3 regions of the Bacillus sp. FJAT-45066 genome follow, and region 1 is predicted to be linked to each of the others. Evidence: a T-box and tRNA genes for the amino acid it is inferred to sense, from the RefSeq annotation. Region 1 holds a T-box; the other regions hold tRNA genes.

Region 1 (5,329 bases):
TTCCGAATGCTTCTTTCATTACAGGAATCATCGCTTCCACCACAGCTGGATGCATAGGAGAAGTAGCAGCATGATCTAAATAAATTGGCATCAGCAAAATCCTCCTTTTTAGTGGTTAGTGATTAGTTGTTAGTTGGTTAATCTTGTGCATAAGCAACTACTTTTTATCTTAGATGTAGAACATGTATGCTTCTTGGTCTCCGCCTGAGTGATTAGCTAGATCTTCTAGTGTTGTGTTGTCTAACACTTCTTTTACAGCGTCGCGAATACGTATCCAAAGTTCGCGCTTTGCTGGCTCTTCGTCATCTAAAACTTCAACAGGACTAATTGGCCCTTCTAATACTCGAATAATATCTCCAGCTGTAATTTTGCTTGGCTCATCAGCTAAAATATATCCACCATATGCACCGCGAATACTTTTTACAAGTCCCGCATTTCGAAGAGGCGCGATTAATTGCTCTAAATAGTGCTCAGATAGGTCATGTGTTTGAGCAATTGACTTTAAAGACAATGGCCCTTCCCCAACATTTTTAGCTAATTCAATCATAATCGTTAATCCATATCTACCTTTAGTTGAAATCTTCATAATCCTGCACCCCTTATTCTTCCTATTGCAATCATTATATATATTTTATTAGGTCTTTATCATTCATGCTTATCGTTTAATGAAAAACGTTTTTAGTATCCTCAAAATGTTGTATGTTCGCATTTCGTGTTAGATAAACAAACGTGTGACTATTTGTAATTTGTTTTTCGCTATAGTAAACATACATGATGAAACTTATCCGTTCATTAAACCTACGCTATTATAGCATATTTAAAAGTGTATTTCATTTCAAACAATGAAGGTTTGTATGGTAGATTATAATTACGTTAGTTTAAATAGTTTATCAATCGACGTCAAAGATTTTGCTTACACGAAAAGAAAGATTAAGCAGGTGAAAAGCATGAGTAAAAAACCGTTAGCATTTCAGATGCGACCGAAGACGATAGAGGAAATTGTTGGACAAGACCATCTTGTTGGAGAAGGAAAAATCATTCATCGAATGGTAAAAGCAAAACATTTATCATCCATGATATTATATGGCCCTCCAGGTATAGGGAAAACTTCAATAGCCACAGCGATTGCAGGCAGTACGAATTACGCTTTTCGAACATTAAATGCTGTTGTTCATAATAAGAAAGATATGGAGATAGTTGTACAAGAAGCAAAAATGTCTGGTGGAATCATACTGATTTTGGATGAAGTTCATAGACTTGATAAAGGAAAACAAGACTTTTTGCTTCCTCATTTAGAGAGCGGATTAGTTACGTTAATCGGGGCAACTACTAGTAATCCTTATCATGCCATTAACCCAGCCATTCGAAGCAGATGTCAAATATTCGAATTAAAGCCTCTTTTTCCTAATCAAATTAAGGAAGTTTTATATAGAGCTTTGAAAGATACCTCCAGAGGGCTTGGTGAGTATAACGTTATCATCACGGATGATGCGCTAAACCATTTAGCTACCGCATGCGGAGGAGACGTCAGGTCGGCATTAAATGCGTTGGAACTTGCGGTGATTTCTACTACAAATGACAAGAGTGAAGCAGAAATCACGTTGAATATTGTGGAAGAATGTTTGCAAAAGAAAAGCTTTTACCATGATAAAGATGGTGACGGTCATTACGATGTATTGTCTGCATTTCAAAAGTCGATCCGCGGAAGCGATGTGGATGCAGCCATTCATTACTTAGCAAGACTAATTGAAGCTGGCGACTTAACTAGTATTGGGCGAAGGCTTCTTATTATCGCGTATGAAGACATTGGTTTGGCAAGTCCGCAAGCTGGTTCACGAACATTGGCTGCCATTGAATCAGCGGAACGTGTTGGTTTTCCAGAAGCAAGAATACCTTTAGCAAATGCAGTAGTTGAATTATGTTTGTCTCCAAAATCAAACTCTGCCTACAAAGCGTTAGATCAAGCTCTAGCAGATATTCGTTCAGGACATGTTGGAGAAATCCCTTTACATTTAAAAGATGCTCATTATAAAGGAGCGAAAGATTTAGGTCGAGGTGTAGAGTATCAATACCCTCATGATTTTGAAGGTGGCTGGGTAAAGCAGCAATATTTACCTGACTTATTGAAAGCAAAGAAATACTATGTGCCAAAACAATCAGGTCAAGAAAAGAGCTTCCATGCTATTTACGAAAAATTAGAAGAATTGAAAAAGAAATAAACATACCTATTGTAACTTTCCATTTTTTTGATTATAATAGCTAAAATTATATGTGATCAATGAGGAAGAGAGTAGTCTAGCAGATATTTAAAGCGAGTTAGGGATGGTGGGAGCCTAATAGTTTACGCTAAGATGAACCGCACTTCTGAGAAGCAACTCGAACCGATAGTAGAGCTTGCCGGGGAACGCCCCCGTTAACAACGAAAGTAGGTTTCAATCTTTTTGAAACAAACAGAGTGGTACCGCGGGTAAATCTCGTCTCTTTTTCAGAGGCGGGATTTTTTTGTTTTATTTAAAAAGGAGGAAAAACAATGGACTATAGTAAACTGTATGCAAAAGTCATCCATGAACAAGTAAAAGATACCTTATCATTAGTAGAAATAGAAAAACTCATCGAACACCCAAAATACGCACACCTTGGGGACCTGGCTTTCCCAGCTTTTATTTTATCAAAAACATTAAGAAAATCTCCAGTTGTCATTGCAAAAGAATTGGCTGACAAAATAAAACATGATGTATTTGAAAAAGTAGTCGCTGAAGGTCCATATGTAAATGTATATCTAAAAAAAGAATTAGTAAGTATTGGGGTTTTGGATAGTGTCCTTACAGAAGGAAATACTTACGGTTCCTTAACATTCGGAAACAGCGAAACGATTACGATCGACCTCTCCTCTCCGAATATAGCAAAACCATTTTCAATGGGGCACTTACGTTCAACTGTAATTGGAAATGCACTGGCCAATTTAGCCGAGAAATGTGGTTTTAAAACAGTAAGAATAAATCACTTAGGCGACTGGGGCACTCAGTTTGGAAAATTGATTGTGGCCTATCAATTATGGGGAAATGAACAGCAAGTTAGAAGTAATCCAATTAAAGAGTTACTAAGTTTATATGTGAAATTCCATGAAGAAGCTCTAGGAAATAAACAATTAGAAGACGAAGCAAGAAGTTGGTTTAAGAAATTAGAGGACGGTAACGAAGAAGCACTTTCTCTTTGGAAATGGTTCCATGATGAGTCTTTAAAAGAATTCAAAAAAATATATAAACTATTAAATATTCGTTTTGATAGTTTTAATGGAGAAGCGTTTTATAATGACAAAATGGGAGAAACGCTTGAATTATTAAAAGAAAAAGGTTTGTTAGAGACTTCCGATGGTGCTGAGATTGTTTCTCTTGAAGAATATAATCTTCCTCCTTGTTTAATAAAGAAATCAGATGGGGCAACATTATATGCTACCCGTGATTTAACAGCAGCACTTTACCGTCAAAAGGAGTATGGCTTTTCTAAAGCGTTGTATGTCGTTGGGCACGAACAAAGCCTTCATTTTCAACAAGTATTTAAAACATTAGGCAAAATGGGCTTTGCTTGGTCCAATGAAATGACACATATTCCATTTGGCTTTATTTTAAAGGATGGGAAAAAGATGTCTACTCGTAAAGGAAAAGTAGTTCTATTAGAAGAAGTGTTGAAAGAAGCTATTGACCTTGCTAAGAAAAATATTGAATCGAAAAACCCAAATTTAGCTTCAAGAAATAAAGTCGCTAAACAAGTTGGGGTTGGAGCCGTTATTTATCATGATTTAAAAAATGACCGCTTGAACAATATAGAATTTTCATTAGAAGAAATGCTTACGTTTGAAGGTAACACTGGTCCTTATGTGCAATATTCAAATGCTCGTGCTTTTTCCATCTTAAGAAAAGCACCAACCACAGCAGATGAGAAGCTTACTGGTCTTAGTGACGAATATAGTTGGTCCGTCATTAAATTATTAATGAAATTCCCGCTAGTTGTTGAAAAAAGTTTTGCAAACTATGATCCTTCTCAAATTACCAAATACTTATTTGAGCTTTCACAAGAATTTAATAAGTTTTACAGTCATGTAAAAGTATTAGAAGAAGGCCCCAAACTCAGCTCAAAACTTGCACTAGTAAAAGCAGTAACAATCGTACTCCAAGAAGGATTACACCTATTAGGAATGGAAGCTCCTGAAGAAATGTAAACTTTATTTTTAATTTTGGAAGAACTAGCTGTTGTTATCCGTGCAAGGCGGAGACTCCTGCGGGAGAAGCGGGGAGCGGGAGACCCCACAGACGAAGCCTTGCACGGAAAACAACAGCGGACTTTAACACAGCAAAAAATCTTTAATAGAAGAGGCCTATTATATAAAAAAAGTATATTTTCTCCCTAACCTGGCAACTATGGTAAAAAAATGTCGGTTTAAGGGGAGTGAAGAATATGACAAAAGTAAGACAAGATGCATGGTCACATGAAGAAGATCTATTATTAGCAGAAACAGTCCTACGATATATTCGTGATGGTGGAACACAGCTAGGTGCATTTGATGAAGTTGGAGATAAGCTTAACAGAACATCAGCTGCTTGTGGTTTTCGCTGGAACGCTGAAGTAAGAAAAAAGTACGAGCATGCTGTTTCCATTGCAAAAAAACAACGTAAAGAGAAAAAGCGTGCATTTGATAAAATGAAAAAGCAAGAAGAAAAACAACAAGCTCTTGCTACAACAGTTGTTGCACCTTCTGCAATGGAATTGCTACCAGTTTCATTTTCTAGAGCATATCAAGGAATAACTCAAAACATGGATCGTGAAACTATTACAGTGGAGGCATCAGAGGAGCTTACTCCTGTTCCACAAAGGACTAATCAAAATATAACACTCGATGATTGCATTTCCTTTTTAACAACATTCGAGCGAAATAATCAAAACGAATATGCAATGAAAATGGAAAATGAGAGACTCCAACGCGAAAATGCAGAACTAAAAAGGAAACATGATGAACTACTAGCAAAAGTTATTAAATTAGAGAAACAACAAGAGACGGTTCAAGAAGACTACCAAATGCTTGTTCAAATTATGGACCGCGCACGTAAATTAACTGGATTCGAAAATGAAGTAATGTAAAAATCCGTGGAATGAGTCCACGGATTTTTTCTTTTTAGTATAGTTATTATCCAATGATTGCGTAAATAATGAAGTAACATATGAAACATAAAATCGATCCTACTAAAAAAGGGCCAATTGTTAATGTCGCTTTTTCATGTTCCGGTTTGTAACTCCCTAGTAGGGCGTCAAAAACTGCGACCTGTGAGTTTTT
Region 2 (5,329 bases), 110 kb from region 1:
TTTCTAATTTTTAAATCTTCTTTTACGCCTTCAATGCTACCTAATGCTTGTTTAATTTGTTCAATAGGCATGTTGTACATTGCAGACATTTTTTCTAACTCTTCGTTCGCTTCTTCTTCCGTAACTTCAATGTTTTCTGCTACTGCAATCGCTTCTAATGTTAAGTTCATTTTTACGCGTTTAGCAGCATCTTCTTTCATTTGTCCACGAAGAGCTTCTTCGTCTTGACCTGAGAATTGGAAGTAAAGTTCAAGATTCATACCTTGCATTTGAAGGCGTTGTTCGAATTCGCGAACCATACGGTCAACTTCTGTGTTAACCATTGCTTCTGGAATTTCTACTTCTGCATTTTCAGTAGCTTTTTCCACTAAAGTATCTTTTAAGTGGTTTTCAGCATCTTGCTTTTTAGAAGTTTCTAAACGCTCTCTTGTTTTTGCTTTAAGTTGTTCTAAAGATTCTACTTCTTCATCAACTTCTTTAGCAAACTCATCGTCTAATGCTGGTAATTCTTTTGTTTTGATTTCATGTACAGTAACTTTGAATACAGCTGGTTGACCAGCTAAGTTTTCAGCATGGTACTCTTCAGGGAAAGTTACTTCTACGTCTTTTTCTACTCCAGCTTCTAAACCAACTAATTGATCTTCAAAACCTGGAATGAATTGACCAGAACCAATTTCAAGGGAGTAGTTTTCACCTTTTCCACCTTCAAATGCTTCATCGTTAACGAAACCTTCGAAATCCATTACTACTGTGTCGCCGTTTTCAACTGCGCCACTTTCTTTTACAACAAGCTCAGCTTGACGCTCTTGTAATGTTTTTAATTCTGCATCTACTTCTTCGTCTGTTACAGTAGCTTCTAATCGTTCTACCTCTAACCCTTTGTAGTCGCCTAATTTAACTTCTGGCTTAACAATAACTTTAGCAGTGAAAACTAAAGGTTGGTTTTTAGCCATATCTTGAACATCGATTTCTGGACGATCTACTGGCTCAATTCCAGCTTCAACAATTGCACTAGCATATGCTTCTGGAAGAATGATGTCTAGAGCGTCTTGGAATAAAGATTCCACGCCGAAACGTTGTTCAAACATTCCACGAGGCATTTTCCCTTTACGGAAACCTGGAACATTAACTTTTTGTACTACCTTTTTAAAAGCTTCGTCAAGACCTTTATTAACAGTTTCTGCATCAACTTCTACTGTTAATACGCCTTCATTACCTTCTAATTTTTCCCATTTTGCAGACATTGATTTTCCCTCCAACAATCTATTTTCGAAATGATAATGGTCAGTCTAACCTAATGAAACTAACATTACCTATTCTGCACACTACTTATATGTAGGTGGTACATGTACATAGCGATTAAATTTTCCCTATGTCATAAGGTCTAATTACTGTATTCCCATATCTACATAAATTTAAAATATGATTTATATACAGTTTACAACCATTATATTATAACACATGATTCTTTTTCTTCAACAATAACGATTATAATTGTAAATATGAAAATTCTTCAAGTTTTACAATTGTATCTCTGATTGTGGATAGTTGATTTATGTCCACATCGTAATCTAGTGCAACATGGTCAAGTTCCGCAGTAAAACCGTAATATTCGTTTCCTAAACTATGTAATGCCGCAGCCCATACTTTAGCGTTTTCCCCTTCTAATGTAAGCGGAAAAAGTACAGCATGTAAACGAACAATCATATCCTGTAGTGTGTCAAACATTGTAGGATTGTTCGAGTTTATTTTATCATCAAGAATAGACTCCACACTTAGTAAAAATGATGACTTTGTATCAAAATTTAGTTCAATTGGCTTTACTTTAATTGTTCGACTAAGCTTTTGAACGGTAACTTCTATATTCCATTCTTGTTCCATTAGAACATTCAATAAAAATGTTTTTAATACTGGATGTCGATTGGAATCCTCTAAGTAATTTAATATGTATTCTTTATACGGTCGTACGTGTAAATGTTTTAGTTGTTGAATGATCATATATTGTTTTTGAGTGTCGCCATTTATTAATTCGTCTATTTGAAGCTGACCATCTTTTGTTTCGTCTTTTAGTTTTTCGCTCTGTTCTTCATATGGAAGCATCTTTCTTGCAAATTCTAAAAGTTGATAAAACGTTTGTGCTTGTTGGGCTGGTATTCTTTCTTCTTGAAGGATTGCTTCAATCGTGAGTTTCACTTCTTCATACTCTTTTAATTGGATGAGGATCGTGATATACATTTGTAATGTATGAAAATAGTCTCCAATGTCTTCTTGTAATAGTCTTTTGCACCTTTGTTTCGCTTCCTGTAAGTCTCCTGTTTCCATTAGGCAAACGATGATACCTAATTCCACTTCTGCAGGTGCAAATTCAAAGTCTTGTGCTTCTTCGAATAGCTTTAAGGCGTCATGAAAATTTTTTTGCTTCATTGTTTCCATCGCTTTTTCGAGCAATCGTTGTTTTAGGTTAGGGAATTGTACGATATTTTGTTTGTCTTTTTTCATTGATCTGTACCACCCTGTTTTTTTTGTGAATTATTTGTTTAAAGTTTATCAGTAGTTGGTGGAGAGTACAAGGTGCTTTTAGTAGATAGTAATTAGAAGTTGGCTGTTAGGGGTTAGCTTATGTAGAAAAATAAAAACACCACAGAATTAAATTTATCAACACTCTTTGCAAAGTGCTCATAAACAAAATTCTATGGTGTAAAATGGCGTCCCAGGAGGGATTCGAACCCCCGACACACGCCTTAGAAGGGCGTTGCTCTATCCAGCTGAGCTACTGGGACATATTATGTTTAGGTCTTAACTTGTTAGCAATTTTTTCATGTTAACTAGCAGCGACAAGATTTATTATAGGAGAACCAAATAATAAAGTCAACACTTTTTCGTAAATTTTTCTACCATAATTTTTATAAGTCAGGGAAGTATTAATACTTCCCTGTTAAATATTAGTTTTTAAAAGAAAAAGATTTTAACAAATGACCTATTTCATTATAGTAAAGTACTGAAAAATCATTATCACTATACTCTAGTATAACATAGGATTGGTCCTTTGTCATACGAGGAAGTAGGATACTGCCTGGATTAATAAATAATATGCCATCTACCATCTCAGTCCCTGCAATATGAGAGTGTCCGAAACAAACAACTCTAGCACCTACTTCTTCCGCTCTATATTTTATTGGCATTAACGTTGATTTCACTTGATGTAGATGACCGTGTGTTATGTAAAAACGTACACCATTTACATCTTTCGTTAATTCTTGCGGATAATTCGAATCATAGTCACAGTTACCACGAACACTTTCATAATGTTTCATTGCTTCACTGTTTGCAGCTAACTCTGAATCCCCACAATGAAACAGTGCATTAACTTCAGGCGAATGCCTTTTTGCTATTTCTTTTAACAGTTCCTCATCGCCATGATTATCACTTATTATTAATACTTTCATGGAATAAAATCTCCTTGATTTTACAGTTTCTCCCAACGTTTTTCCAATCGTTCTATCGCTCTTGCACGATGGCTAATTTTATTTTTTTCTTCTTTTGAAAGTTGAGCCATCGTTTTATCTATTTCTTTTATATAAAAAATCGGATCATAACCAAAGCCATTTTCACCTTTTCGCTCTGAAGCTATAAACCCTTCACACGTTCCCCTTACCGTAAAACTTTCACCGTCTGGCATTGCAACTGCTAGTACGCAAACGAACCTGGCTGTTCTTTTTTCCGCAGGAACACCTTGCAATTTTTCTAACACTTTATCTATGTTTGCTTCGTCACTTTTTTCATTCCCAGCATAGCGTGCTGAATAAACCCCAGGTTCTCCATCTAAAGCATCCACTTCCAAACCAGAGTCATCGGCTATAACTACTACGTTAAGTGTTTTAGAAACTTCTGTAGCCTTAAGGAGCGCGTTTTCCTCAAATGTCGTACCTGTTTCTTCTACGTCTTGTATTTCTGGAAAGTCTTTTAATGATTTTACTGAATACCCTTTAGCTGAAAAAATATTTTGAAATTCTTTTACTTTGCCTTTATTATTTGTAGCAATTATTAACTCTTTCATTTCCCATCACCTATTAATGTAGCAATTTCACCTAACGCTTCTTTTTGGTGCTCTATTAATTCTAATATTCCTTCTTCTGCTAAGTCGAGAAGGTTATTTAATTGACTACGTGAGAATGTAGCTTCTTCACCAGTACCTTGGACCTCCACTAGCTCTAATTTTCCATTCATTATAACATTCATATCCACATTTGCTTTTGAATCTTCTATGTAATTTAAGTCTAAAATCTCGCCATGTTCTGGGTCAACGCCTACTGAAGTTGCCGCTAAAAAGTTATGAACAGGTAACTTCTTTATTTTTTTATCTTTTAAAAGTTTATGTAACGCAAAAACTGATGCCACATACGCACCTGTGATGGAAGCCGTTCTAGTTCCACCATCTGCTTGAATAACATCACAATCAATCCAAATTGTGCGCTCTCCTACTTTTTCTAAATCAATGACAGATCGAAGTGCTCGGCCAATTAGACGCTGAATTTCCATCGTTCTACCTGTAACTTTTCCTTTTGTTGACTCTCTCATTGTTCTTTGTTCTGTAGCTCGAGGTAACATAGAATATTCTGCTGTAATCCAACCTTTCCCTTGGTTACGCATAAAAGGAGGTACTCTTTCGTCAATACTTGCTGTACAAATAACTTTTGTATCACCGACAGAAATAAGTACAGATCCTTCTGGGTGTTTAATGTAGTTAGGAATAATTTCAACAGTACGGATTTCGTTTTTTTGTCTACCATCTACTCTTGTCATTTGCTTTGTGCTCCTTTATTTTTCACATTCATCACAAACAGAAGAAGAGGTAGCTTACGCTAACCCCTTCCAGTTTTCCTTTATAGTATATCAAAAATCAAAGATTAAAACCTTCCTGTATTCACCTTTTCAGGACGTGACACTGGTTCCGATACATTTGTACCATCTGTCGCCATTAACTCACCTTCACCGTTAACAGTGATAGAGATAGAATCAACTCCAGCTTGTTCTGTTAACGTTAGTACTAGTGCGTCCACTACAGTTTTTGAGATTTTATTTCCTTCGAAACTACCAAGAATAGATTCGTTAAAGTTTAATGTTAAATTACCATTCTCTAATTTAGGTTCCGCCATAAGTGCCACTTGCGGATTGAAGTCTCCAACTAGACCTGAAGTATAGGCTGGTCCTTGAATTAATGCCTTTACAATTGCTTCATAGTTGTTTGACTCCGAAACTTTCATACGTTTCGTAACAGGTACATAATACGTTTCTCCATCGTTAGATTCCGCTAAGAAATATAACGTTA
Region 3 (5,329 bases), 3.3 Mb from region 1:
AATAATCCAGAAACATCTTCGTACCACCTTGAAGTATTCACTTTATACAAAGAACATAACGACTCTTTGTGTGAGTTAATGAATACATTTCAGTTAAACAGTAAAACATTAGAACGGAAAAAAGGCTTCATCAACTATTTAAAAGAAGCCGAAAAAATCGTAGAATTACTAAATATAATGGGTGCTCACCAAGCGCTCTTGAAGTTTGAAGACATTCGAATTGTTCGTGACATGCGTAACTCTGTTAACAGGCTAGTAAACTGCGAAACAGCCAACTTAAACAAAACAATTAGCGCCGCAATACGCCAAGTAGAAAACATTCGTTATATCGATGAATCAGCTGGTCTACAAATTTTGCCTGATAAACTTAGAGAAATTGCGGAACTACGCGTTACGTATCAAGACGTGACTTTGAAAGAACTAGGCGAAATGGTTTCAAGTGGTACCATCAGTAAGTCCGGAATCAACCACCGCCTACGAAAAATAGATGAAATTGCCGATAAACTTCGCGCAGGGGAAAAAGTTTAACCTTTTAAAGATAGATTTAGAGGAGGAAAAAGACATGGTTAATAAACAAGTACAAGTAGGATTAAAAACAGGATTACAAGCACGCCCAGCTGCTCTTTTCGTTCAAGAGGCAAACCGTTACACAGCCGATATTTTCTTAGAAAAAGACGGTAAAAAAGTAAATGCCAAAAGCATCATGGGCTTAATGAGTTTAGCAGTAAGTTCAGGTGCAACAATCACCCTAATCACAGACGGCCACGACGAGCAAGAAGCATTAGACGCATTGGTGAAGTTTGTGGAGCAAGAAGGATAATTAGTGATTAGGGGTTAGGAAAACCTTAGTGATGAATTGAAAATAGAACAACACCTTTTTTGAGGGTGTTGTTTTTTATTTATTGAGGTTATGATCCATAGAATTATAATCAGCGCCGATATTTGAACTGAATCGCCGATAAAACAGTAGCTTCGCCGATAAATAGGTGGTCAACGCCGATTAAATCTATATTTTCGCTGATAAATATTTAGATTTCGCCGATAAAAACCGAGTTTTCGCCGATAAAATTCACATTTTCGCTGATAAAACCAAGTATACCTCCCGATTGCAAAGTAAACTGTTAATAAACTGTGTATAGAAAAGAATTAGAATGATCTAACATAAAAAATCCAGTTTCCCCACCAAAAAGTGAAGAAACTGGACCATACAATCCTTTAAATTCTAGCTATTTCTAATAACCTTATCAATCAATCCATACTCTAACGCACGGTCAGCAGTCATGAAGTTGTCGCGTTCCGTATCACGCCCGATTACTTCCATAGGTTGACCAGTATTTTCTGCAAGAATACCATTTAACTTCTCACGTAAGAAAAGAATACGTTTCGCAGCAATCTCAATTTCCGTCGCTTGACCTTGTGCTCCACCAAGAGGTTGGTGAATCATCACTTCACTGTTCGGTAAGCAGAAACGCTTGCCCTTTGCACCAGCTGATAATAAGAATGCTCCCATCGATGCAGCCATACCAACACACATTGTGCTCACGTCAGGCTTAATGAAGTTCATCGTATCATAAATTGCCATACCAGCTGAAATTGATCCACCTGGAGAGTTAATGTATAAAGAAATATCTTTCTCCGGATCTTCCGCTGCTAAAAATAACAACTGAGAAACGATGGAGTTTGCAACGTTATCATCGATTGCGCTACCTAGCATAATAATGCGGTCTTTTAAAAGACGAGAATAAATGTCATATGCGCGCTCGCCGCGGCTTGTTTGTTCAATAACTGTAGGAATTAAGTTCATTTTCACTTTTCCTCCTTCTCATAGTTCCGTTAAAATAAGTCAGGAAAATAATTTCCTTATGTACTTTTATCATACATATAAGGTCAAGAATGGTCAAATAAAAACCATCGCAAAATACGATACATTTTTCTACCCCTATACATCATATCCATTCCACGTAAAAATAAACTTCTTTAGTGGTTAGTTGTTAGTAATTAGTGATTAGGAAATGGAAACAATACTAGCCACTATGCACTAGCCACTAGTAACTAACCATTAAAAGCTTTTTATCTTGTTTTCACTCTTTATATGACATATAATATTTTCATTGCATTATATACGTGCGCTCGTAGCTCAGGGGATAGAGCGGTGGTTTCCGGTACCATGTCTGACGGGGGTTCGAATCCCTTCGAGCGCGCCATTGATTGGAAAATATTTAAACTAGTATGCTACATATATTCTTGTTATAATTTTTTTGTAGCGGACAAGTGCCGCAACATCCAATAAACAACCAACCTAGTGTCGGCGCACTAGGTTTTTATTTTTTTCAGCTATGTTAAAGCGTAGTGTTGATATTTAAATACTTACCTGTTGATTTCCGTGCAAGACTGAGACTCCTCGAAAATGCTATCGCATTTCCTTACGAAGGATGCATCGCTCCCGTAGCCTTCCTTGTCCTGCGGGAGAAGCGGGGAACGGGAGATCCCACAGGCGCTTGCGCCGAGGAGTAGGTTTTTTCACGACAGTGAAAATAACCTTCCTTTTTACCGCCCGCGGAAAGCGAAGCCTTGCACGGAAATCAACATTGGCCTTTTACACATCATTTTTTAAAAAAATCCCCACAAACCCACAATAACTAACATAATTCTTCTATCTACCTCGTATATAATAATTACTAGGATAATGGCCTTACATACCATATATTTTCTATACCATATGCTACGTATCTCATGTAAAATAGATAAGTGGAGGAGGAATAGCGATGAAGATGAAACAAGATGTCGGTCTATATCAAATGCAAACGTTAAAGCTTGCGATGACTCAAGAATTAAAGCAAGCCATTTCATTACTTCAATATTCCACAATCGAACTTGCGACATATATACAAGAACAAGTATTAGAAAATCCGTTACTTGATCTAAAAGAAACATTTACAAACACACATCCAATTAGAAATCGTACTACGAGCATCAACTCAAACGAATTTTCCATTGAAAATGTTAGCTATCAAGGCGAAACATTACATGATCATATAAAGGCACAATTACTTGACTTACACTTATCAAAACAAGAGCATGCGACATTACAAGCCATGCTAGACTATATCGACAAAAACGGCTATATCACGGAAGAAACAACTTTCATTGCAAAGCAACTTCGGAAACAAGAAGTAGAAGTACAAAAAGCGATACAAACCATACAAAATCTCGATCCATCAGGTATAGGTGCAAGAAATCTAAAAGAATGCTTACTTCTTCAGCTAAAAAGTATGGACAACCGTGAACTACTGGCTGAACGAATTATTGAAAACGATTTTGACTTACTTTCGCAAAAAACGTTCAAAACAATATCAAAAAAATATGAAATTACATTAAAAGAAGTCCAACACCTCTTTGATTTGATCACGACTTTAAATCCACGACCAGGTCAACAATATGAAACGAGAGAACAACCGAAATATATTGTTCCTGACTTGATGGTACAAAAAATAAATGGAGATTGGCTAGTTGGCGTGAATGACGAATTTTTACCACAGTTAACGGTCAATCGCTTATATCAAAGAGCCTTGAAAAAAGAAGCGAACGATTATTTGGAAGAAAAAATGAAGCATTGCCAATGGCTCATTCGAAGTATAGATTACAGGAAAAAAACACTTGTAGGAGTTATGGAGGAAATAGTGACCTTGCAACAAAGTTTTTTCTTAAATGGCCCTGAATTTTTGAAACCGTTAACACTGAAAATGATTGCCCAAAGGCTTCAAGTGCACGAATCTACAGTAAGTCGAGCGACGAAAGATAAATATGTTCAAACTCCATTCGGACTATATGAATTAAAGCACTTCTTTAGTCAAGGTGTAGCAACGGTATACGCTGAAGATAAATCGTCTAAGCAAGTCCATCAAGTGCTACAAAAATTAGTCGATGGGGAAGATAAACGAAAACCGTTATCCGATCAAAAGCTGACAACTATAATGAAGAAAGATTATCATATAGATATCTCGCGAAGGACAGTGGCAAAATATCGGGACATTCTCGGAATTCCATCTTCTTCCATGAGGAAAAGGTACGATTGAAAGGTGAGTTAAATTGGAATTTATTCTATATACTAAAGAAAATTGTTCGCTTTGTGATAAGGCAAAAGTGATAGTGGAAGATTTGCAAAAAGAGTATGAGTTTACATTTAAAGAAGTAGATATTTATAAAGATGATGCATTGTTAGAGTTATATCAAATTAGAATTCCAGTACTCGAGAACGATGGAGAAGTTTATGCAGAAGGAATTTTTCACAAAGAAGACATAAGAAAACGTTTACATGAAAAATTGGGGTAAAACCTAGTTGCAATAAGGGTTTCATCTTTGTTACAATCAAGATGTAGCAAAGGTGAATTTTTTTTATTAGTGGTGGGACATAATATGTCATAGAGGGACGGAAAACGTCCATCATATCATTTTTAAGAATAATGAACCACTAAAAGGGGTAGCTATCATGAGAGAGTTAATTGAAGTACAAAAGAAATTGTTACCCGATCTTCTTTCCATTATGCAGAAACGTTACGAGATTTTACGCTACATACGATTAATGCAGCCAATTGGAAGAAGAGCTTTGTCGGTCAACTTAGGTTTGAGCGAACGAGTACTCCGGAGTGAAGTCGATTTTTTAAAATCGCAAAACTTACTTCTTGTACACTCATCCGGTATGACGTTAACGCAAGAGGGTACAGTACTCATGCAAAAGTTAGAAGAAATGATGAAGGAAGTCTTCGGACTTAAACACTTAGAAGAAAAAGTAAAAAAAACACTTCATCTACCTAATGTTGTCGTTGTTGCTGGAGATAGTGATACATCTCCTTGGGTGAAAAAAGAGATGGGACGCGCATGTGTCACATGTATGAGAGAACGATTCCATGCAGAGAATATTATCGGAGTTGCGGGTGGCACAACGATTGCTGCAGTTGCAGAGATGATGAAACCGGATGCTAAAAATCGTGAACTTCTTTTCGTACCAGCTCGAGGTGGCCTTGGAGAGAATGTACAAAATCAAGCAAACACCATTTGTGCCTCAATGGCTGAAAAAGCATTAGGAAGCTATCGTTTACTACACATTCCTGATGAACTAAGTAACGCATCCTACCAAACGATGATTGAAGAACCTTCGATTAAAGAGGTACTTTCCCTCATTAAAAAATGTAGTATGGTCGTTCACAGTATAGGGGACGCTAAAACGATGGCAGAACGTCGAAAAACTGATCAAGCTAAAGTAGCTACGATCGAGCAAAAACAGGCAGTTGCCGAAGCGTTTGGCTATTATTTTAATGAACAAGGAGAA

What was found. A T-box is a leader RNA that pairs with one kind of tRNA and senses whether it is charged. The one in region 1 lies ahead of argS (arginine--tRNA ligase), so its partner is inferred to be a tRNA-Arg.
Region 2: it encodes a tRNA-Arg, which carries the amino acid that the T-box ahead of argS (arginine--tRNA ligase) is inferred to sense. The anticodon was not compared.
Region 3: it encodes a tRNA-Arg, which carries the amino acid that the T-box ahead of argS (arginine--tRNA ligase) is inferred to sense. The anticodon was not compared.

The regions. Positions count from the first base shown of each region.
Region 1 covers NZ_NISQ01000001.1:364,712-370,040, reverse strand. Annotated here, with positions in the region: gene CDZ92_RS01780 (cysteine desulfurase family protein) at 1-94, opposite strand, end outside; gene cymR (cysteine metabolism transcriptional regulator CymR) at 170-586, opposite strand; gene CDZ92_RS01770 (replication-associated recombination protein A) at 948-2,219, shown strand; T-box leader at 2,270-2,485, shown strand; gene argS (arginine--tRNA ligase) at 2,531-4,219, shown strand; gene CDZ92_RS01760 (RsfA family transcriptional regulator) at 4,456-5,136, shown strand; gene CDZ92_RS01755 (hypothetical protein) at 5,183-5,329, opposite strand, start outside.
Region 2 covers NZ_NISQ01000001.1:257,280-262,608, reverse strand. Annotated here, with positions in the region: gene tig (trigger factor) at 1-1,244, opposite strand, end outside; gene CDZ92_RS01280 (tetratricopeptide repeat protein) at 1,489-2,499, opposite strand; tRNA gene CDZ92_RS01275 (tRNA-Arg) at 2,704-2,780, opposite strand; gene CDZ92_RS01270 (metallophosphoesterase family protein) at 2,943-3,446, opposite strand; gene CDZ92_RS01265 (XTP/dITP diphosphatase) at 3,467-4,057, opposite strand; gene rph (ribonuclease PH) at 4,054-4,803, opposite strand; gene CDZ92_RS01255 (GerMN domain-containing protein) at 4,908-5,329, opposite strand, start outside.
Region 3 covers NZ_NISQ01000001.1:3,698,344-3,703,672, forward strand. Annotated here, with positions in the region: gene whiA (DNA-binding protein WhiA) at 1-528, shown strand, start outside; gene CDZ92_RS18440 (HPr family phosphocarrier protein) at 563-820, shown strand; gene clpP (ATP-dependent Clp endopeptidase proteolytic subunit ClpP) at 1,223-1,804, opposite strand; tRNA gene CDZ92_RS18450 (tRNA-Arg) at 2,127-2,204, shown strand; gene rpoN (RNA polymerase factor sigma-54) at 2,766-4,076, shown strand; gene CDZ92_RS18460 (glutaredoxin family protein) at 4,090-4,332, shown strand; gene CDZ92_RS18465 (sugar-binding transcriptional regulator) at 4,490-5,329, shown strand, end outside.